DNA from 3 places in the Bradyrhizobium sp. CB1717 genome. Region 1 is predicted to be linked to each of the others. Evidence: predicted binding sites of a transcription regulator. Region 1 holds the regulator's gene; each other region holds the start of a gene.
The links. The regulator LexA, encoded in region 1, represses DNA repair genes until DNA is damaged. The targets are predictions, from matches to a motif close to TGTTCNNNNTGTGTTCNG.

Region 2: the regulator LexA is predicted to act here: its motif matches at 3,683-3,700, upstream of ruvC (crossover junction endodeoxyribonuclease RuvC).
Region 3: the regulator LexA is predicted to act here: its motif matches at 2,444-2,461, upstream of QA649_RS07675 (ribonuclease T2).

What each region holds. Positions count from the first base shown of each region.
Region 1 is NZ_CP121666.1:4,723,493-4,730,878, forward strand. Features, by position in the region: gene QA649_RS22510 (ComEC/Rec2 family competence protein) at 1-2,209, shown strand, start outside; gene QA649_RS22515 (GAF domain-containing protein) at 2,219-3,160, opposite strand; gene QA649_RS22520 (hypothetical protein) at 3,383-3,814, opposite strand; gene QA649_RS22525 (hypothetical protein) at 4,009-4,212, opposite strand; gene lexA (transcriptional repressor LexA) at 4,499-5,200, opposite strand; gene glp (gephyrin-like molybdotransferase Glp) at 5,377-6,588, opposite strand; gene QA649_RS22540 (hypothetical protein) at 6,818-7,012, opposite strand; gene QA649_RS22545 (HAD family phosphatase) at 7,158-7,386, opposite strand, start outside.
Region 2 is NZ_CP121666.1:8,381,178-8,388,563, reverse strand. Features, by position in the region: gene QA649_RS38980 (methyl-accepting chemotaxis protein) at 1-601, opposite strand, end outside; gene QA649_RS38975 (methyl-accepting chemotaxis protein) at 721-2,469, opposite strand; gene QA649_RS38970 (YebC/PmpR family DNA-binding transcriptional regulator) at 2,688-3,434, shown strand; gene ruvC (crossover junction endodeoxyribonuclease RuvC) at 3,731-4,258, shown strand; gene ruvA (Holliday junction branch migration protein RuvA) at 4,255-4,872, shown strand; gene ruvB (Holliday junction branch migration DNA helicase RuvB) at 5,024-6,055, shown strand; gene QA649_RS38950 (DUF6869 domain-containing protein) at 6,144-7,013, shown strand; gene QA649_RS38945 (metallophosphoesterase) at 7,119-7,386, shown strand, end outside.
Region 3 is NZ_CP121666.1:1,615,624-1,623,009, reverse strand. Features, by position in the region: gene QA649_RS07695 (ATP-binding protein) at 1-686, shown strand, start outside; gene QA649_RS07690 (DUF3617 family protein) at 877-1,407, opposite strand; gene QA649_RS07685 (hypothetical protein) at 1,452-1,745, opposite strand; gene QA649_RS07680 (hypothetical protein) at 1,927-2,388, shown strand; gene QA649_RS07675 (ribonuclease T2) at 2,507-3,199, shown strand; gene rlmJ (23S rRNA (adenine(2030)-N(6))-methyltransferase RlmJ) at 3,330-4,193, shown strand; gene QA649_RS07665 (cold-shock protein) at 4,447-4,662, shown strand; gene QA649_RS07660 (outer membrane protein) at 4,764-5,387, opposite strand; gene uvrC (excinuclease ABC subunit UvrC) at 5,642-7,386, shown strand, end outside.

The DNA.
Region 1 (7,386 bases):
CGCTGGCGGCCTTGCACCCGCAGGCTTCGACCTCTGGTCCGCGATCGCCGGGACATTGCGCCAATGGGCCAGCGCCGAGGCCGGCGCCGGCCGGCTGTTGCCGTGGGTCCCCGTCGCATTCGGCAGCGGCATCGGACTCTACTTTGCGGCCGACCACGAGCCGGTGCTGTGGGTCGTTGCCACAACGGCGATCGCGCTGCTGCTCGGCGCCGTCCTGGTGCGGCGGAGCCGGGTGTTTGCCCCTGCGATCATGATCGCGGCGGTGGCGGCCGGCTTTGCCGTCGCCACCTGGAAGACGGCGCGCATCGCGCACACCGTTCTGGCAAAGCCGCTCTATTCAGTGTCGTTGTCGGGCTTCGTCGAGACGCGCGACATCCGCGAGCGCACCGATCGCTTCGTGCTGCGCGTGACCGCGATGGAGGCGCAGCGCAGCGACATCAGGTTGGAGCGCGTGCGTCTGTCGGTGCGCAAGGGGACAGCGCCCGAGGTCGGCAGCTTCGTGCAGCTCAAGGCGCGGCTGATGCCGCCGATCTCGCCGGTGCGCCCCGGCAGCTACGATTTCTCGCGCGACATGTTCTTCCAGGGCATCGGTGCCTCCGGCTTCGTGATGGGCGCCATCACGGCCGCAGCGGCGCCGGATGCCGGCGGCTTGCGGCTGCGCTACGCCGCCTTCATGCAGGGCCTGCGCGATGCGATCGACGCGCGCATCCGTGCCGTGCTCGAAGGCGACAACCGCGCGATCGCGACTGCGCTCTTGACCGGCCGGCGCGATGCCATCACTGCGCCCGTCAATGACGCGATGTTCGTCTCGGGGCTCGGCCACGTGCTGTCGATCTCCGGCTATCACATGGCGGTGGTTGCCGGCGTCGTGTTCTTCGCGGTGCGCGCGCTGCTGGCCTTGATCCCGGGACTGGCAGTCGGCTTCCCCATCAAGAAATGGTCGGCGGCCGCGGCGCTGGTTGCCGCCGCGTTTTATCTTCTGCTCTCGGGCGCGGAGGTCGCGACGCAACGCTCGTTCTTCATGACCGCGGTGGTGCTGATCGCCGTCATGGTTGATCGCCGCGCCATCACCTTCCGCACGCTGGCCGTGGCCGCGCTGATCGTGCTCGCGGTGGCGCCGGAAGCGCTGGTTCACCCCAGTTTCCAGATGTCATTTGCGGCAACGCTCGGGCTGGTGGCGCTGGTGCAGATCGGCATGCCGAACCTGTATGCATCGCCCGACCATTCCGCGACCGCACGCATCGCGATGTGGGGCGGCCGCGAGATCGCGATGCTGTTCCTGGCCTCGCTGATCGCGGGGCTTGCGACCACGCCCTATGCGGCCTTCCACTTCCATCGCGTAACGCCCTACGGGGTGCTCGCCAATCTCGGCGCGATGCCGGTGGTATCGGCGCTGGTGATGCCGGCGGGGCTGTTGGGCCTGCTCGCTGCTCCCTTCGGGCTCGATGGCGTGTTCTGGTGGCTGATGGGCATCGGCATCGACTGGATGGTCGCGGTGTCGCGCTGGGTGGCGGCACTGCCCGGCGCGGTCGGCCGCATCCCGGCGTTCGGCATCGCGCCGCTGATCGCGGCCAGTCTCGGCATCATTGTCATGGGCCTGTTGCGTACGCCGTTGCGCTGGTCAGGCGGGCTGGTGCTGCTGGCTGCGATCCTCTGGGGCCTGTCGGCGCGGCCGCCGGACATCCTGATCGCGGGGGACGGGCAGAACGTCGCGGTGCGCGGCAGGGACGGGCACTTCCACATGATCCGGGCGAACAAGGATGGCTTTCTGCTGAAGGAGTGGCTGGCTGCCGACGCCGATCCGCGCGATGCCGCGAATGGTACGCTGGCCGACGGCGTGTCGTGCGACGAGGCCGGCTGCGTGACGCCGCTTGCCGATGGGCGGCTGGTCGCGCTGGCCTTGCGCGTCGACGCGCTGGCGGACGACTGCAGCCGCGCCGCGCTGGTGGTGACGGCCCGGCCCGCTGCGCCGGATTGCGCGGCGATGGTGGTAGACCGGCAGCGCCTTGCCGCGCAGGGCGCATTGGCGCTGACACGGCGGGGCGACGGCTTTGCGGTGCAGACGGTCAAAGCAAGAGGCGCAGACCGCCCGTGGGCGCCGGCGACTGCCGGCGAGGGTGATTTCGGTGCGAGCCTTGCGCCGCCCGCGGCGGCGCCTCGTACCCGGGATGCGACACCGTCCGAGGCGGACATGCAGGCTGAGGATTGAGGAGGCGGGCTACAGGTACCAGGCCAGCACGGCCTCGAGCCCGGCGGTCCCGATCACCGGCAAGGCAACCATCTGGCTTAGCCCGGACGTACGGGCTTCGGCTGCAGCGATCGATTTGTCATGCGCGAGATCATCGTTGAGCGCAGGCATCCCGGTGGCCCAGGCGCCGCCGATGCTGCCGTCGCCCCTGGTGATTGACTTGTCCGCATAGAGCGCGACCAGATCGGTCTGGGCGCTGCAATCCCCGGCGCGGAAGACCAGTGCTGAGCGGGTCTCATCTGGCATCCAGATCTCGAAGCGCCGCGCAATCGGCGTGGCCTGCGCGGACAGGAAGGTGAGCACCCAGGTCTGGTCGGTGCCGGTACGGTAGGGCACGCCGACGCCGAGATTGATCCCGACCTCGGCGGCGTCTTCCCAGCGCAGAAAGCTCTTGGCGTTGTGCAGGTCCTTGATGATCAGCGGCAGGCCGGCCTTCCAGGTGCGTCCGGGCAGGCCGAAGCCGCGCGGAAAGCGGGTGTGCCGCGAGTTGAACTCGAACATGTCGGCGGTGCCATAGTAGCCGTCGACTAGTCCCATCTCGTGGGAGGTATCGGGATCATTGTGCCAGAGCTCGATCGCGCCGACATGCGCGTCGTCATCGCCGCAAAACAGGACCATCACGGCTTGCAGGAATTCGCCTGAAAATACCGGCACGGCCACGCCGCAAGTCAGGCCCGCGGCGAGGGCCTGGTCGGTCCGTTTGAAATAGGAGTTGGCGAATTTGGTGAGGATGACGGGATGGCCGGAAGCCCAGGCCCTGCCCGGAAGCCCCTCATCCCGACCGAAGCGCAGCTCTTCACTTGCGGCCTTGAACGCGGACAGCCCTTCGCCGTAGAGGCCGCCGCCGAATTCCAGCCGCATGCGCGTCCGGTCGGGCACCCAGAGTTCAACGACGCGAATGAAGGTTTTCATCGAACGTGTCCGCCGCCTCAAGCCTTTTGGCAGCATCGGCCATTTGCCCGCGGAACGGACGTTCAAAATTCAGGCAGGGCAGCGCAAACTTCGTGCGACGGAGAAGAGCGGCGGTGACCTGGCGAAGGTATTTTCGAAGATGCAAACCACACCACGTCGCCGGCCACGGCCGGCGATGGCGATTTCAATCATGGCCCGACCCGCGAGCCGGGGCAGCTACGATCAGCCGATCGGCAGGCGTGTGATCGTCGGCCTGTCGGCGATGGTCTGCGGCTTGTGCTCGCGCTCGCCGAGTGGCTGGGTCACCGGCAATTGCAGCACGGTTGCGCGCTGGCCTTCGACGAGCTGAGTCACCAGCACGTATTTGCCGTCGGGAAATTCGATCGCATCGTGATGGCGATCTGGAATGTGCGGGTCGATCTTGCCGAACTTGCCGACGCGCGAGTTGATGGTGCGCGTCCAGATCCAGCGATTGTCGTAACGGACGTTGTCGGCGAAGGCGAGCTCCGTTCCCGGCAGCAGGCATACCGCGACGGACATGTCGGCTTCGGAGGCGAAGCCGCGTGTGGAAGTGCCGCGGAAGGTTGTCGTGACGATCGTCTCGCCGACTTCGGCAGGACGCGTCGCGACGGCGTGCAGGCTGTAGTCACACATCGGGGTGCTCCTCATTCGAAGATAGCGACCCGCGCCTCTTGTCGAGGCGCACGCCTCTATCAGAGTGGAAGCATACAACGGTCTGCTTGGTTGTGGGCAAATCTGCGGCTTGGATCCGCACGCCGCCATCACAATATCTTTTTCAGATGCACGAGGAACAAAGCCCGGTCCCGTGCATTCGGCGTGCTTCTTCGTCAACGGCCAGCAGGTGCCGACCAGCCCGAATACGGCCAGGCCGGTTGCGACGGCAGTGCAACGGCGTCGCGTGCGCTGCGGAATTGCTCGCGCGTCGTCGCTGGCGTCGTCTTGCGGACATGATGCGATCGTGCGGCGACAGCCGGTGATACTGAGGTTACGATCAGCGCCATCGTGACAGTGCTCAAGACGATCTCGCGCATGGTTGTCTCCTCGGTTTCTCAAAGGCCCGTAAAGCGATGCGTGCTTTGCGCGGCGTGCCGAGGATCTAGCGCGGGGGAAGTGGCCGGATAATCTGTGCAGAACCAGAAAGACTATCCAGCCGGAGCGGACAATTGTCCGCTCCAATCGTTCAGGCGCGGTCGCCAACTGGCGCCGCAGGATGCACCTAAAGCGCGATGAGATTGGGATGAATCGTCATCGCGCTTTAGGTTATTGTTTGAGCATGATCTTTTCGGAAAACCGCTGTGCACTTTTCCGGATCATGCTTCAGTACTTCCGGTACAGGCCGATCAGCTTGCCCTGAATCTTCACCCGGTTGGGCGGCAGGATGCGGACCTCGTAGGCGGCGTTGGCGGGCTCGAGCGCGATCGATGCGCCGCGGCGGCGGAAGCGCTTCAGCGTTGCTTCCTCGTCGTCGATCAGCGCCACCACGATGTCACCGGTGTCGGCGCTCTCGTTGCGCTGGATCAGCGCCATGTCGCCGTCGAGGATACCGGCTTCCACCATCGAATCGCCGCGCACCTCGAGCGCGTAGTGCTCGCCGGAGCCGAGCATGTCGGGCGGTACGCTGATGGTGTGGCTGCGGGTCTGCAGCGCCTCGATCGGCGTGCCGGCCGCGATGCGGCCCATGACGGGCACGGCGACGGGACGCTCACCCTCGTCAGCCGGCGGGCTGGAGGTCGTGCGCACCTTGCCGAGATTGCCTTCGATGACGCTCGGCGTGAAACCGCGGCGGTTGCCGGCAGCCGCCTGGAGCTCGGGCAGCTTGATGACCTCGATCGCGCGGGCGCGGTTGGGCAGGCGGCGGATGAAGCCGCGCTCCTCGAGCGCGGTGATCAGGCGATGGATGCCCGATTTCGAGCGCAGATCGAGCGCGTCCTTCATCTCGTCGAAGGATGGCGGCACGCCGCTTTCCTTCAGTCGCTCGCTGATGAACCGCAGGAGCTCGTATTGTTTGCGCGTTAACATCTCGACCAAAATCCCCCGGTTGATGTCGTTCGATTCCGAGACGCTCAGTTCAGCGATAAGCCGCTGCATGCTCGAAACAAATCATGAACGGACACTATATGTTCGATACATGTTCCGCAACTGCTTAATTTACCGTGAACGCGACAAAGTTCGCGGAACGCGTGTGGTGATAGCGTTCATACGGGCAGCAGCAGCACCTCGCATTGCGTGCCGGCTTCGGCCTTGGGCGCGAACGGCGCGCGCACGAGAAGTGCCTGTGCTGCAGCGAGATTCGCAAGCAGCGAGGAATCCTGATGATTGACCGGAAGGGCGATCAGCGTGCCGTCGTCGCGCCGCTCCAGGCGCGTGCGAAGATAATCCTCGCGCTGGTCGTTGGCATTGAGGTCGCGGCCGAGCACGGCGCGCTCGCGGCGATGATGAATCACGGTGCGGCCCGACAGCGCGCGAATCAACGGCACCATGAACAGGAAAGCGCAGACGTAGGATGACACGGGATTGCCGGGCAGGCCGATGACGCGCATCGCGTCGAGCCGGCCGTGCATCATCGGCTTGCCCGGCCGCATCGCGATCTTCCAGAACGACATCGCGATGCCCTCGGCCTTGAGCGCCTGCTGGACCAGATCGTGGTCGCCGACCGAGGCGCCGCCGGTCGTGATCAGGATGTCGGCGCCGCTCTCGCGGGCCCGGCGGATCCCGGCGGTGGTGGCCTCCAGCGTATCGGCGGCAACCCCGAGATCGACGGTATCGGCGCCCTCCTGGCGGGCGAGTGCGTGGAGGGCGTAGCCGTTGGAGTAGACGATCTGGCCGGGGCCGGGCGTTGCGCCGGGCATCACCAGCTCGTCGCCGGTGGCAAGGATCGCGACCTTCGGACGGCGTTGCACGGGCAAATGCGGATGATTCATCCCGGCGGCGAGTGCGAGATCGCGCTCGGTGAGCCGGGTTCCCTTGCGCAGCAGCACGTCGCCCTCGGCAAAGTCGATCCCGGCGCGCCGGATGTGCCGTCCGGGAATCGCTGCTTCCTTGATCGTGATGCGCTTGCCGTCCGCGGCCGTATCCTCCTGGATCACGATCGCATCCGCGCCGGCGGGAACGACGCCGCCAGTGAATATGCGGACCGCTTCGCCGGCGCCGACCAACCCGGCAAACGGCCGCCCCGCCGCGACCTCGCCGATCACCGTCAGTTGGGAATCGATCGTCGCCGCATCGGCCGCGCGCACGGCATAGCCATCCATTGCCGACATCGCCTCCGGCGGCTGCGTCCGCCGCGCCGCGATGTCGCGCGCGAGCACGCGGTGAAAGGCTTGGGCGAGGGAGACCGTCTCCTCAGGCAGCGGCTCCGCGCCGGCAAGCACTGCGGCAAGCGCATCGGATACCGGCATCAAGGCCACGGGTGAAAACTCCTGCTGAGCACGTTCGGCAAATCGGCGGCCAGAGTTTTAGCCGAGTGCGGGCGCAGAGGCAAAACAGGCGAGACGCAGGATCATTCAACCTGCATCATCCGCTCTGTGGTGAAGAGAGACCTCAAATCCGCCGCGGCATGATCCGGAAGGCGAGGCAGACCGGCACGAGGACGGCCATGGCAAGCACGAGAAGAACGAGCGCCACGGCCAGCATCGGTCAACTCCCTGCCGGCTCGTCCGGACTGACGTCCGGCGCTTTGGGGCCCTGGTCCTTGTCGGGCAGCGGGTCGGCCTGGGATTTCAGGTCGGCGGCCTTGCTGATCAACTTGGCGGATAGGTCGGAGTCCGAGGTGGTTCTTGCGAACTCGAGCAGGAGAGAGGCTTGCTTGGTGAGGTAGGATTTGCCCAGCACGTCGATCGGTCCAATGTAGAAGTTCCAACCGACTGAAGAGTCCGGAAGGGCCGATTCCGTTCCCGGAACTCTGTACAAAAATGCACAAAGTGATTTGGTTCCTCATTTCGGGCAAACGAGTTCCGGGGAACCGGGGGCGGTTCCGTCAAATCCCGAGCTTTTTCAGCGCATCGCCGACGTCACGGGGCGAGGTCACATGCACCGCGGTCAATCCGCGCGCCCGCGCCCCCTCGATGTTTTCTGCGAGGTCGTCGAAGAAGACGATGCGGCTCGCTGGCACGCCGATTGCCGCCACGACATGGTCGAAAGCCTCCGCGTCCGGTTTACGCAGGCCGATGCTGGACGACAGGTAGAGCTCGCGGAAATGGCCGAGC
Region 2 (7,386 bases), 3.7 Mb from region 1:
TCAGGCCTTCGATCTGGCCGTCGAGGTCGCGCACGGTGTCGGAGATCTGATGCGTGGCCTGGCGGGTGGCTTCCGCGAGGTTCTTCACCTCGCTTGCGACCACCGCAAAACCGCGGCCGGCATTGCCGGCGCGCGCGGCTTCGATGGTCGCGTTGAGCGCCAGCAGATTGGTCTGCTTCGCGATCGCCTCGATCGAGCCGGACACTTTTGCGACCTGCGCCAGCGCCGAGCCCACCGCGCTCAGGCGCGCCTCGATCCGTTCCACAGCTGCGACGAGCTCGGAGATGTGGCTGACGGCGGTGTCGACCGCGCTGCGCGATTGCGCGATCTCGCCAACCGCCGCGGACGTCGTCGTCTGCACCGCCTGCGATGCGTTGGCGATGTCGTGGTTGGCCGAGACCATCGTCTCCGCCGTCTTCTGGAGATGGTGGAACCGTTCAGACTGGTTGGTGACGCGATTGGCCACTTCCTGGACGTTGCCGGCGATGTCGGCGAGCTCGACGCCGAGGCCGCCGATGCGGTCGGCGAGCTGATCGATCAGGCGTTCGGCAAGCGTCCGGTTCGATCCGGTGTCCAGTACTGCAAGTTGTGCCAGGGACATGTACGCGCTTTCTCCAGTCGGAGCCGGTGATCGGCCCTCGGCGGCATTCCCATTCCAGTTTTGACCTTAGAGGATGATTCGCGCCCGGCGTCTTGCCCAGGAGTGCACGAGAGCGGGCACTACAGCTTATAAGCGGTGCGGAATCCGCCCCAGTGCCGGCCCTTGACGCGGATTGGCACGTCGATCTCGCGCATCATCACCGTGTTCCCGTTGCCCATGTCGCGGGCATAGCTCTGGACCAGGTACGAGCGCTGGTTGTGGGCGGCGGCGAGCCCCGCCGGATCGTTGAAGATGCGCCGGTTGCGGCTGTTGGCCGTATTCCAGGCGACATCGCCCTGCCGCTGCGGATGCGAATAGATCTTGTTGTGCACCGGCAGGAAGCCGTTGCGGTCGACCATGGCGCAGAACGCCATACGCGGGTCCTTGGCGAGAAAGGCCTCCTGGAACGGCGGCAGCGCGCGGTCGGCCCAGTCCAGATAGCGGGTGCGGTATTGCTGCGGATTGGTGCCGGCGATCTCGACATAGTCGGTGTCGAAGAGGTCGTCGATCTTGACGTCGCCGCGCGCAACCGCCTGCTCGAAGATTTGGGTCAGCGCGTTGCCCGCCTCCATCGCGCGGGTGACGAACTCGGTGTTCTCCTCGTGGATCGACCAGAGCTTGTCCTCGATCTTCTCGCAGAGCCCGGCATTGGGGCTGACGAATTGCGCGCGGGCGCCGGCCTTGGATTGCTCCGTCACGCGCAGGCGGCAGGCGCCGACCCGTTCGAGGCTGCCTTCGATGATCGCCTGCGGCGCCAGCCGGCCGGCGTCCGGGCCGCCGATCAGGACTCCGTCCATCGCGATTTCATAGACCGGCATCACGCCGCGCGCGCTCTCGAACTTGAGGTGGCAGGGCAGCCGCTCGGTCTTGCGGCGGTCGTCGTGCTCGCTCTGGCGCAGCAGTACCGCGCAGCGCGATTTCAGCTTCTGGGCAAAGGTGGTGACGGCCTTGCCGGCGCTGGCGACGCTCTCGCCATGCGTTTCGGCGGCCTTGGTCGCGGCGTCGATCTCGGCCGCGCTCTCGCCGACCGAGATGATGAACTCCGACGCGCTGGCGGCATTGCCGGAAACTTCGCTCGTGGTGGCGTTCTGCTCGGCCACCGCGCCGTTGACGGTCTCGAACACCGGACGGATTGCCTCGATCGCCTGCGAGATGCGGTGCACGGCATCCGCCGAGCCTGCGGCATCGCGCTGCAGCGCGTCGATCTTTTTCGTGATCTCTTCGGTCGCGCCTTGCGTCTGCACCGCGAGCGCCTTGACCTCGGTGGCAACCACCGCAAATCCCTTGCCGGCGGCGCCGGCGCGCGCGGCCTCGATGGTCGAGTTGAGCGCGAGCAGCGTCGTCTGCCGCGCGATCTGCGCGATCAGATTGACGACGTTGCCGATCGCGGCGGAGGACTCGCGCAAGCGGTCGACATTGGCGCGCGCTTCCTGTGCCGCAGCACTGGCCTCATCGGCGAGCTTGCCGGCCGCGCGGACCTGCGCGCCGATGCCTTGCGCGGACTGGGTGAACTTGTCGGCGGCATGGGCGAAGGTGGATGCGGTCGATTGGGCGGCGTTGGTGCGGCCGGTCAGGGCATCGGTGCGGTCGCGAATGGCGGCAAGCGTCGTGGCGGTCGCCTCGGCGCCGCCGGCCACCGAATTGGCGGCGCGTTCGAGCTGGCGGATCATGGCCCCGAGCTCGAGTTCCAGCAGTTCCAGGATTTCCTTGGCCGAATCGCCCTCACTGGCCGGGACGGGCTCGGACATGGCCGCCGGCTGCGCAGCCTGCGGGGTGGCCGCGGGCGCAGCCATATCCGGCAGACGCTTCCGAAACAGTCCGAATGCCATGAGGTCTCTCTTGTCGGCGGGCGGGCGGACGCTATTTTCGCAGGCCGGAATGAAATCAGGGTTAACAATGCCCGACATCTGGGCACGGACCATTCCGGTGGCTATCTTTACAGTGCTACCTTGAAGCCTCAGGGCCCTTTGATTCCGGTGGGTTGGCGGCCTATAAGGCCGCGCTTCCCACGCTCACCTTTGGCTGACTATTCCACAAGAGACCACGCATGGCCGGACATTCCCAATTCAAGAACATCATGCACCGCAAGGGGCGGCAGGATGCGCAGAAGTCGAAACTGTTCGGCAAGCTGGCGCGGGAAATCACCGTCGCCGCCAAGCTGGGCACGCCCGACCCCGCCATGAACCCGCGCCTGCGTGCCGCCGTGATCGCCGCGCGCCAGGAGAACATGCCGAAGGACAATATCGAGCGTGCCATCAAGAAGGCGCTCGGCAGCGACGGCGAGAACTATGACGAAATCCGCTACGAGGGTTATGGCCCCGGCGGCGTCGCCGTCATCGTCGAGGCGCTGACCGACAACCGCAACCGCGCCGCCTCCGACATCCGCTCGTTCTTCACCAAGTCGGGCGGCAATCTCGGCGAAACCGGCTCGGTCTCGTTCATGTTCGACCGCACCGGCATCATCGAATATGACCGCAGCGTCGCCGATGACGACGCGGTGCTCGATGCCGCGATCGAGGCCGGCGCCGACGACGTTGTTTCGGGCGAAGGCGGCCACGAGATCTACGCCTCGACCGAAGGCTATCGCGACGTCGCCAAGGCGCTGGAAGCCAAATTCGGCGAGCCCCGCAAGGCCGCACTGATCTGGAAGCCGCAGAACACGGTCGCGGTGGACGACGAGACCGGCGAGAAGCTGCTCAAGCTGATGGACCTGCTCAACGAGCACGACGACGTCCAGAACGTCTACGCCAATTTCGAGGTGTCGGACGCTTTGATGGCGAAGATGGGCGGCTGACAGTCATCTCTCGCCGTCACCCTGAGGCGGCCGCTTCTTCAGCGGCCCTCGAAGGGCGACGGCCCGGCTGCATCCCGGCCGTTCATCCTTCGAGGCTCCCCATGGGCCGCGTTGCGTCCCATGCCTCGCACCTCAGGATGACGGACCAGCGGTGTGGGCGCGGAAGGTTCGATCCACCGCTCTCGGCTTCTTCTTCGCCAGCGCTGCGCTGCTCCCGGGGGGCGGGGTCCCACTTCCCCTGTTACTTCCGTTCTGTTTCTGTTTCCCCAGCCGCGGCCAGCCGCTATCACTGGCCCATGACTGCGCTTCCGATTCGTGGCCCCGTTCGCATCATCGGCATCGACCCCGGCCTGCGCCGCACCGGCTGGGGCGTGATCGAGGCTGAGGGCAATCGGCTGATCTATGTCGCCTGCGGCTCGGTGGAACCGCCGGATGATCTGCCGCTGTCGAGCCGGCTGCTCGCGATCCATGAAGGGCTCGCGTCCGTCCTGTCCAGCCACCAGCCGATGGAAGCCGCGGTCGAGCAGACCTTCGTCAACAAGGACGGCGTTGCGACGCTGAAGCTCGGCCAGGCCCGCGGCGTTGCCATGCTGGCGCCCGCAATGTTCGGCATCAGCGTTGCCGAATACGCGCCGAACCAGGTCAAGAAGACGGTGGTCGGCGCCGGCCACGCCGACAAGCAACAGATCGCGATGATGCTGAAGATATTGCTGCCGAAAGCCGAGCCGTCGTCCGCGGACGCCGCCGACGCGCTCGCCATCGCCATCACCCACGCCCATCACCGCCAGAGCACGGCGCTCAGGCTGAAGGTGGCGGGACTATGATCGGCAAGCTCAAGGGCCTGATCGACACCTACGGCGAGGATTTCGTCATCCTCGACGTCGGCGGCGTCGGTTACCAGGTGCATTGCTCGTCGCGTACCCTGCAGCATCTGCCTTCGCCGGGCGAAGCCGCCGTTCTGTCGATCGAGACTTACGTCCGCGAGGATCAAATAAAACTGTTCGGCTTCCGCACGGATCAGGAGCGCGAATGGTTTCGCCTGCTGCAGACCGTGCAGGGCGTCGGCGCCAAGGTCGCGCTCGCGGTGCTCGGCACGCTACAGCCTTCCGATCTCGCCAACGCCATTGCGCTGCGCGACAAGGCCGCGGTGTCGCGTACGCCCGGTGTCGGCCCCAAGGTCGCCGAGCGCATCGTCACCGAATTGAAGGACAAGGCGCCGGCCTTTGCCAGTGTGGATCCCGCCGTCGTGCATCTCGCCGGCGCCGTCGACGACCAGCGCGCGCCGCGGCCCGTGGCGGATGCGATCTCCGCGCTGGTCAATCTCGGCTATGGCCAGCCGCAGGCGGCTGCGGCGATTGCATCGGCTTCGCGCAGCGCGGGTGAAGGCGCCGAAACGGCGCAGCTGATCCGCCTCGGCTTGAAGGAACTGGCGAAGTGAGTGCGGCAATGGTCAGTCTCGTAGGGTGGGCAAAGCGCAGCGTGCCCACCACTTTTGGAGCGATTGGAGAGATATGGTGGGCACGGCGCCAAGAGCGCCTTTGCCCACCCTACGGGGAGTTCGCTAGGTGAGCGATCCCAAAGCCTCCCGCATGGTCTCGCCCGAGCGCCGCAGCGATGATGTCGGCGACACTGCGCTGCGTCCGCAATCGCTGTCCGACTTCGTCGGCCAGCAGCAGGCGCGCAAGAATCTCTCGATCTTCATCGAGGCGGCGCGCAAGCGCGGCGAGGCGCTGGATCATGTGCTGTTCGTCGGTCCCCCCGGTCTTGGCAAGACCACGCTGGCGCAGATCGTGGCGAAAGAACTCGGCGTCGGCTTTCGTGCCACGTCGGGCCCGGTGATCGCCAAGGCCGGCGATCTCGCCGCCCTGCTAACCAACCTCGAAGAGCGCGACGTACTCTTCATCGACGAGATCCATCGCCTCAGCCCCGCTGTGGAAGAGGTGCTCTATCCCGCGATGGAGGATTTCCAGCTCGACCTCATCATCGGCGAAGGCCCGGCGGCGCGCTCGGTGAAGATCGAGCTGTCGAAATTCACCCTCGTCGGCGCCACCACGCGCGCCGGTCTTCTCACTAATCCCTTGCGCGACCGCTTCGGCATTCCGGTCCGGCTGAATTTCTACACGATCGAGGAATTGGAGAGCATCGTCAGCCGCGGCGCGCGCGTGCTCAATGTCGGCATGAGCGCGGACGGCGCCAACGAGATCGCGCGCCGCGCCCGCGGCACGCCGCGCATCGCAGGACGGCTGCTCCGCCGCGTGCGAGACTTCGCCTCGGCCGCCGATGCCGACAAGATCGATCGCAAGATCGCCGACCATGCATTGAGCGCGCTCGAGGTCGACGCCGCGGGCCTCGATGCCATGGACCGCCGCTATCTCTCGACCATCGCGCTCAACTATGGCGGCGGCCCCGTCGGTGTCGAGACCATGGCCGCGGCGCTGTCCGAGCCGCGCGATGCGATCGAGGACATCATCGAGCCCTATCTGATCCAGTGCGGCTATCTCCAGCGCACCCCGCGCGGTCGCCTGCTCACCTCGCATGCCTTCCGCCATCTCGGCCTCGCCGAACCCAATCGCGATGCGGCACAGTTCGGCCTGTTCGGCACCGACGAGAGCGACGACTGATCGCCGCAGCCGATGAACCCGCGGGTTTCATTCGATCACTAATCCGAACGCGCGGCGTGATCGCCGCCGAGGATTGGAGTGGGAAGGAATGGCGCCAGCGGACGATAGCGGATTGCTCGAGTCCGTCGCGGCGGCACCGCAGCTGCGCACGCCCGACGAGACCGAGGCATTCCTCGATTCCCTGCCGCTCGGCGAGCTGGCGTCGATGTGGTGCGCGCTTCAGCGCGTCAGCCGGCGCGACCAGGCCGGCAGCATCTGGGCCATCAAACTCTATTTCGACCATTTGCCGCATCGCCTGCCGCAGGCTGCGCTCGATCTGGTGCTGGAGGTGCTGAAGACGGAGGCGGACAAGCCGACGGTGATGCAGCTCAACGACAAATTCCTGCTGGCGCTGCTCTATGCGCACGGGCCGGACGTGATCGCGCGGATCGAGCACGAGGCCGCGCACAATGACCGGCTGCGCTGGCTGCTTGGCGGCGTGCATGGTGGCCCCGACGACCCCTTGACGCCCCGCATCGCGCGCATCGCCGACAGCGAGGCCTGGCAGGCCGACCATCTGGCGCAGCGCACGCCGCGCGAGCCGCTCGATTGCGCCAGCATGTCGGTCTCCGAGCTCGCCCACGCCTGGGTCGAGCAATATTCGAGGTCCGAGCGCGACCAGGACGACAATCTGTTTGCGATCATGGACTTCGAGCGCGACCTGCGCGAGGAAGATCCCGACGGGATGATCGACCTGATCCTCGAGATCCTGAAGATCGAGTCCAATCCGGTGCTGCTGGCCCTGCTGGCCGCTGGTCCCCTCGAAGACGTGATCAGTGTCGGCACGATCGACCGCATCGAGCACGAGGCGAGGATCAACGAACGTTTTCGTGATCTGCTCGGCGGTGTCTGGTATTATCGGGCGTCCGACGAGCTGAAGACGCGGCTGGATGCGCTGGTCGGCGAGAGCCGCTGGTAAGTTTTGTGCAGGCTTCTGCACGCAGCTGCAGACGGCCTGCACGAGCCTACCCCAATTCCGCTCCAATCGGGTCGCATCAAGGAGCAGCATCACCATCGGGCTTCCATGATCACGCGCCGTCATTTCATCCGGTCCATCGGGGCCTTGTCAGCCCTCGGCGTCTCGAGCGCGGCCTACGGCGTCGGCGTCGAACCGATGCTGCGGCTCCGCGTCACCCGCTATCATCCGACCCCGCGGCAATGGCCGGCGGATTTTCCGCTGAAGATTGCCGCGATCGCCGACATCCATGCCTGCGATCCCTGGATGTCGCTGGAGCGCATAGAAGGCATCGTCGATCGCACCAACGCGCTCAAGCCCGACCTCATCGTGCTGC
Region 3 (7,386 bases), 3.1 Mb from region 1:
GCGCGCGCGAGGTGCGGCGCGCGGCGGTGGCCTTCCTCGAGATGAAGTCGCGCATCGAGCGCACGATGGAGCAGCGCACCGCGATGCTCGCCGGCGTCAGCCACGATCTGCGCACCATCCTGACCCGCTTCAAGCTCGAGCTGGCGCTGATCGGCGACAGCCCCGAGCTCGAAGGCATGCGCAAGGACGTCGACGAGATGTCGATGATGCTGGAGGATTACCTCGCCTTTGCCCGCGGCGATTCCGGCGAGCAGTCACAACCGACCGACATGGCGCAGGCGCTCGAGGAGCTGCGCAGCGACGCCGAGCGCCACGGCCACACCGCGACCGTGGCGTTCAACGGCCTGCCCGTGGTGACGGTGAAGCCGGCCTCGTTCAAGCGCTGCCTCGCCAACCTCGTCACCAACGCGGCGCGCTACGGCAAGAGCATCGCCATCACCGGGCAGCGCGATCACCGTTATTTGACCGTGACGGTCGACGACGACGGCCCCGGCATTCCCGCCCATCTGCGCGAAGAAGTGTTCAAGCCGTTCCTGCGGCTGGACAATGCCCGCAACCAGGACGAAGGCGGCACCGGCCTTGGCCTTGCGATTGCCCGCGACATCGCCCGCTCGCATGGCGGCGACATCACGCTGGGCGACAGCCCGCTGGGCGGATTGAGGGCGAGTGTGCGGATACCGGTGTAGCTGCCTTCTTCCCTTCTCCCCTTGTTGTGGGAGAAGGTGGCGCGAAGCGCCGGATGAGGGGTTGCTTCAGCGTACTCCAAAGCAAAAGATTCAGCCGCGGAGACAAACCCCTCACCCGTCTCGCCGCTACGCGGCGAGCCACCCTCTCCCACAGGGGAGAGGGAAAGAGCATCGCGGCTACGATCCCGCCCTACTTCGGCAGCAGCGCCTTCAGCTTGTCCATGTCGCGCACATTCATCTTGAAGCCGCCGGGCATCACGATGTCGCCGGGCTTCTGGTCCGGCTTGCAGGCACCTAACCACTTCGCTTGCAGCGTCATGGTGGTATCGCGCCCCGCAGCGCCGGCGACGCCGCCTTGCGCATGCGAGGAAGACTTCACTGTGTAGGCCGAGTTGAAGTCGCCTGTGATCTCGGCATGCGAAGTCGTGCTGACGCCGGCGACGCTGCACTCGGAATCGCTGACATAGCCGCTCGCAGTCTTCTTGATCTCCTGCTTGGCGCAGACTTGCTTGGCCATCGGCGAGACGTTGTTGCTCATCTCCTTGTCGACGGTCTCGTCGGTGCAGTGCTGCATGGTCATTTCGGGCACGGGCGAGCCGCTCGTGACCAGCTTCATTTCCCAGAGGCCGGCCTTGCGCACGGGCAGATCGTCGGCAGATGCACTGCCTGCCGACACTACAACGCAAAGGGCCGAGCCGAGCAAAGCGAGTTTGCGCGTCATGTGGGAAGCTCCCGGCTAAGAGACTGCGACGTTACGACGACGCCTCAGTAGAGCGTGCGGATCGGCCGATCGGCGGCGCCATAGGGCACCCAGCGGCAGGAGAACGAGATGTATCCGCCCTCATAAGCCTGCACGCCAAGGAATTTGACGACCTTGCCGTAGCGCGCGCAATGATCGACCGCGACCTGCCGCGCATCGACCTGGTTTGCCATCGAATAGGCGATGATGCCGCCGGTGTCGTTGCCCTTGAACGGCGGCACTGGAAGGATATCGGCGCGCGCCGACTGGCTCGCCATCATACCCAAGGCAAGAAGGCCCGCGGCCGCAATGATTCGCATTCCCGTCACTCCAATTGGTTGGCGCCAGTTTACGGTGCCGGGGCCAAAGTGAAAAGAACCGAGGCCGGCCGGCCGCGACGTTCTGGTCAACTCCTGGCGAAGTGTTGCCGCGCTGCACTTGACCTCTTCCGGCCTTCGCGGCACCGTCCGAGCTTCGAAGACCCAGCTGTCCGGATTGCCCATGCGCGCCCCCTCCTTCAAATCGCTCCGCTTCGCCGCCTTGCTCGGCCTCATGTTCGGGGCGCTGTCGCTCGGCGAGGCCCGGGCCGCCAATCCGCTGGAGCTGAACTTCTGGCTGAGCGGGCCGCGCTATGACGGCGCCGTCACCGATTGCGACAAGGCGCTGCCGACGATCGCCACCCAGTTCTGGGAGAAGGAAAGCTCGTTCTGGAATTCCTCCTTGAAGATCACGGGCTTCTCGGCGGTTCGCGAGATCGCTTTCCGGCCCTGGCAGTCCGACAATATCCCGCGCCGCTATTGCACCGGCGAGGCCATGCTCACTGACGGCAAGGTCCGCAAGGTGCATTTCTCGATCATCGAGGATGGCGGCTTTGCCGGCTACGGCAATGGCGTCGAATGGTGCGTGGTCGGGCTCGATCGCAACTGGGCCTACAACCCGGCCTGCCGCGCCGCCAGGCAGTAATTCGAAATCCCTGATTCGGCCCGATCAAGCGGCCGAACCACCGGCGCCCGAAATTTGTTCTTGAAATGTTCTCGTCGCCTGCTAGGCTCGATTGCACAGCCTAGTTGAGGGCGTCGCCATGTTCCATTCCAGATTGCGTTCGTTCTCCCGTCTTGTGATCTCACTCGCCCTTGCCGCCGGGCTGGCGTCGCTCGCCGACGGCGCGAAAGCCCAGGACAAGCGGCAGAACGCGCCGGGCGAATTCGATTTCTATGTGCTGTCGCTGTCATGGTCGCCCTCGTTCTGCGAGGAGGCGGCCGAGCGCGGCGGCCGCTCGCAGATCCAATGCAGCGGCCGGCCCTACGCCTTCGTGGTGCACGGGCTTTGGCCGCAATATGAGAACGGCTTTCCGGAATATTGCCAGCGGCCGGCGCCGCGGCTGAGTCGCAGCATCGTCTCCTCGATGCTCGACCTGATGCCGGCGCCGGGCCTGATCTTCAACGAGTGGGACAAGCACGGCACCTGCTCGGGTCTGGCCGACCGCAGCTATTTCGAGACGATCCGCAAAGCGCGAGCCGCGATCAAGATCCCGGCCGAGTATCTCGATCTGTCGCAGGCCAAGACCGTGGCCCCCGGTGACGTCGAGGAGGCCTTCATCAAGGCCAATCCGGGCCTCAGCAGCGCCGCCGTCTCGGTCACCTGCAACCGGACGCGATTGTCCGAGGTGCGCATCTGCCTCAGCAAGGACCTGCAATTCCGCGCCTGCGAGGAGATCGACCGCCGCGCCTGCCGCCGCGACCAGGTGACGATGCCGCCGATCAGGGGTGGGTAGTTCCCCGTCATTGCGAGGAGCTCTTGCGACGAAGCAATCCAGCCTGCCGCCGCCGATGGATTCTGGATTGCTTCGCTGCGCTCGCAATGACAAGGGGATAGGATCGCGCAAGACAACGTAGCCCTATCCCATGAACTATCGCCACGCCTTCCACGCCGGCAACTTCGCCGATGTCATCAAGCACATCGTGCTGGCGCGCATCATCACCTATCTGCAGGAGAAGCCGGGGGCGTTCCGCGTCATCGACACCCACGCCGGTGCCGGCCTCTACGATCTCGAAAGCGACGAGGCGCGCCGCGGCGGCGAGTGGCTGACCGGCATCGCGCGGCTGATGCAGGCGCGCCTGTCGAACGAGACCATCGCACTGACAAAACCCTATCTCGACATCGTCCGCGCCTTCAATCCGAAGGGCGAGCTCAAGGCCTATCCCGGCTCGCCGCTGATCGCGCGCGGTCTGCTGCGGCCGCAGGACCGCCTCGTCGCCTGCGAGCTCGAGCCGAAGGCACGCAAGGCGCTGATCGACGTGCTGCGCCGCGACGAGCAGGCGCGCGTGGTTGATCTCGACGGCTGGATGGCGCTGCCGGCCTTCGTGCCGCCGAAAGAACGGCGCGGTCTCGTGCTGATCGACCCGCCGTTCGAGGCCAAGGACGAGTTCGAACGGCTGGGCGAAGCCTTCTCGGCAGCCTTCGCGAAATGGCCGACCGGTATCTATGTAATCTGGTATCCGGCCAAGAACCGCCGCGCCACCGACACGCTGGCACAATCAGTGGCGCGGCTCGCAGCCGCAGCAAAACCACCGGGCAAATGCCTGCGTCTCGAATTCAGCGCCGCACCGCAAGCCGATGGCGGGCCCCTCACCTCGACCGGGCTTTTGATCGTCAATCCGCCCTACACGCTGCACGGCGAGCTCAAGACCATTCTGCCCGAGCTGGAAATGCCGCTCGGCCAAGGCGGCGCTGCCAGATTCCGATTGGAGGTACCCAAACAGTCGTAACGCTCCGGCATTCTTGGGAAAAAGATGCAGTAGCGGTAGTCAATCCGCAAAGAACCGTATTATGCTGTTTCCGTGACTGGCTTTACGTTCCGCTTCCGCGAATGGTTGCGGCGGAGTGAAGGCCTAAGAAAGATCCCGCCGGGCCAATGAGGTCCGACCAAGGATGGCCAGCTCTCCCGGGCTTCGTAAGGCCCGGTCATGTCGTGTCGTGTGTCTGCGTCGCGACGGAGGAGCATTAAGGGGGAATTTCCCGATGGCCATGACGGGAACAGTTAAGTTCTTCAACGGCGAGCGCGGCTACGGCTTCATCAAGCCTGATGACGGCGGTCGCGATGTCTTCGTACATATTACGGCTGTAGAGCGTGCGGGACTGAAAGACCTTGCCGAAGGACAGCGTATCACTTTCGAAGTCGAACCGGACAAGAAGGGGAAGGGACCCAAGGCGGTCAACCTGGTGATCCTCTCCTAGCGAGCCTGCCGCGAAACGCTTGATGCGAAAGCACCTGGCGCAAAAAAATCCCGGCCGCGAGCGGCCGGGAGGTTGTGGTCCGGTATTTTCTTCTTCAGCTATCAGAAGTGATAGTTCACGCCTGCGCGCACAACGCTGGCGCTGTAGCCGTTCGACACCCCGGTAATTGCGAACTGGCTCGTCGACAGGTCGATGTAGAGATATTCGAGCTTCGCACTCCAGTTCGGCGCGAGGCCGACTTCCGCACCTGCACCGATGGTCCAGCCGGCGGTGGTGTGCGACTCCGTCCAGCCGAAGGTCTGCGCGCGCAGCTCGCCGAAGGCAAGGCCCGCGGTGCCGTAGAACAGCACGTTGCTGAAGGCATAGCCGGCGCGGCCGCGCAGCGTGCCGAACCACGGATTGGAGAACTTCCACGGTGCGAAGGTGTCGTCGGCACCGGCCGCCTGGATGTCGCCCTCGACGCCGAACACCCACGGGCCGTTCTGGAAATTGTAGCCGGCCTGGACGCCGCCGACGAAGCCGGACGGCTTTGCGGGGTTGTTGTCGACCGAGCCCCATTCGTAGCCGATGTTGCCGCCGAGATAGGGACCAGCCCAGCTATACGCATTGAGCGGCTGGTTCACGGTATAGGGCGCGCGCCCTCCATAATTCATGTCGGCGGCCCCTGCCGAACCCGTCCAGCCGGCTGCAACCAACGCGGCTGCGCCCACAACGAGCCTCTTCATCACTCAACTCCAACGCAACTGCCGCAACCGGTGCGATACCAGGCGCCGCCGCGCGCGAGGCAAAACCGCATGGTTACGGAACCAAGACCCTTTCGCGTAGGATTTATCGAGAGTTTTAAGTTAAAGGGCTGCTAAGCCGGGTTACCGCGCTGTTAACAGGCTTAAGCAAGCGTTACCGGGAACTGCGCCCCCATCCTGTGTGTGCGGCATGACCGGAACTTCAAATCGGCACCCCCAGCGCCTAAATTCGTCCCATGGTTCACGATTCCACCGACAATCCGGACGACAGCGCGCGCAAATCGCGGCAAGCGGCAGCGAACGACGCGCCGCCCGGGAGCCCGGCGGCGCCGGACGTCGATCCCGCCACCGCAGGCGGCGACGACGAGGACGATGCGCTGCTGCCTGATATCCTCGAAGAGAGCGGCGCGATCGGCGAAGAGCCGCTGGCGACCGGCCACGAGGCGATCGAGCGCGCGGTCCGCCTCGCCCCGACCTCGCCCGGCGTCTACCGCATGCTCAACGCCAATGCCGACGTGCTCTATGTCGGCAAGGCCAAGAACGTCAAAAAGCGCCTGTCCAACTACGCGCGCCAGAGCGCGCCGCAGCCGGCGCGCATCCTGCGCATGATCGCCGCCACCGTGACGGTGGAGATCGTCTCGACCAACACCGAGACCGAGGCGCTGCTGCTGGAAGCCAACCTGATCAAGCAGCTGCGGCCGCGCTTCAACGTGCAGCTGCGCGACGACAAGTCGTTTCCCTATATCCTGATCACCGGCGACCATTGGGCGCCGCAGATCCTGAAGCATCGTGGCGCGCAGACCCGGCCCGGGCGCTATTTCGGCCCGTTCGCCTCTGCCGGCGCGGTCAACCGCACCATCACGGCGTTGCAGCGGGCGTTCCTGATCCGCTCCTGCACCGATTCCTTCTTCGAGAGCCGCACCCGGCCCTGCCTGCTCTACCAAATCCGCCGCTGCGCCGGTCCCTGCACCCGCGAGATCGACTTCGGCGGCTATACGACGCTGGTGCGCGAGGCGAGCGACTTCCTCTCCGGCAAGAGCCATGCGGTGAAGCAGGAACTCGCCGGCGAGATGGAGAAGGCCTCAGGCGAGCTCGAATTCGAGCGCGCAGCGCTCTACCGCGACCGCCTCGCCGCGCTGTCGGCGATCCAGTCCCAGCAGGGCATCAATCCGCGCACGGTCGAGGAAGCCGACGTGTTCGCGGTCCACCAGGAAGGCGGTTTCTTCTGCGTCGAAGTGTTCTTCTTCCGCACCGGCCAGAACTGGGGCAACCGTGCCTATTTTCCGCGCGCGGAGAAGACCTTCACGCCGGAAGAGGTGCTCAGCTCCTTCCTCGCGCAGTTCTACGACGACAAGCCGCCGCCGAAGGTCATCCTGCTCTCGCACGAGATCGAGGAGAGCGAGCTGCTCGCCAACGCGCTCGCGATCAAGGCCGGCCACAAGGTCGAGGTCACCGCGCCCAAGCGCGGCGAGAAGAAGGAGCTCGTCGCCCACGCGCTGACCAATGCGCGCGAGGCGCTCGGCCGCAAGCTCGCGGACACCGCGACCCAGAGCCGCCTGCTCGACGCCATGGCCGCGACGCTCAGCCTGCCGCATGCGCCCAAGCGCATCGAGGTCTACGACAACAGCCACATCCAGGGCACCAATGCGGTCGGCGCCATGATCGTCGCCGGCCCCGACGGCTTCGTGAAGAACCAGTACCGCAAGTTCAACATCAAGTCGGAAGGGATCACGCCGGGCGACGACTTCGCCATGATGCGCGAGGTGCTGGAGCGGCGCTTCAAGCGCCTGATCAATCCACCCGAAGAGGGCGCCAAGGTCAAGGACGACGACTTCCCGCAATGGCCCGACCTCGTGATCATCGACGGCGGCCGCGGCCAGCTCAACGCGGTGCGCGAGATCTTTGCCGCTCTCGGCCTGACCCAGGTGTCGCTGATGTCGGTCGCCAAGGGGCCGGACCGCGATGCCGGGCGCGAAACCCT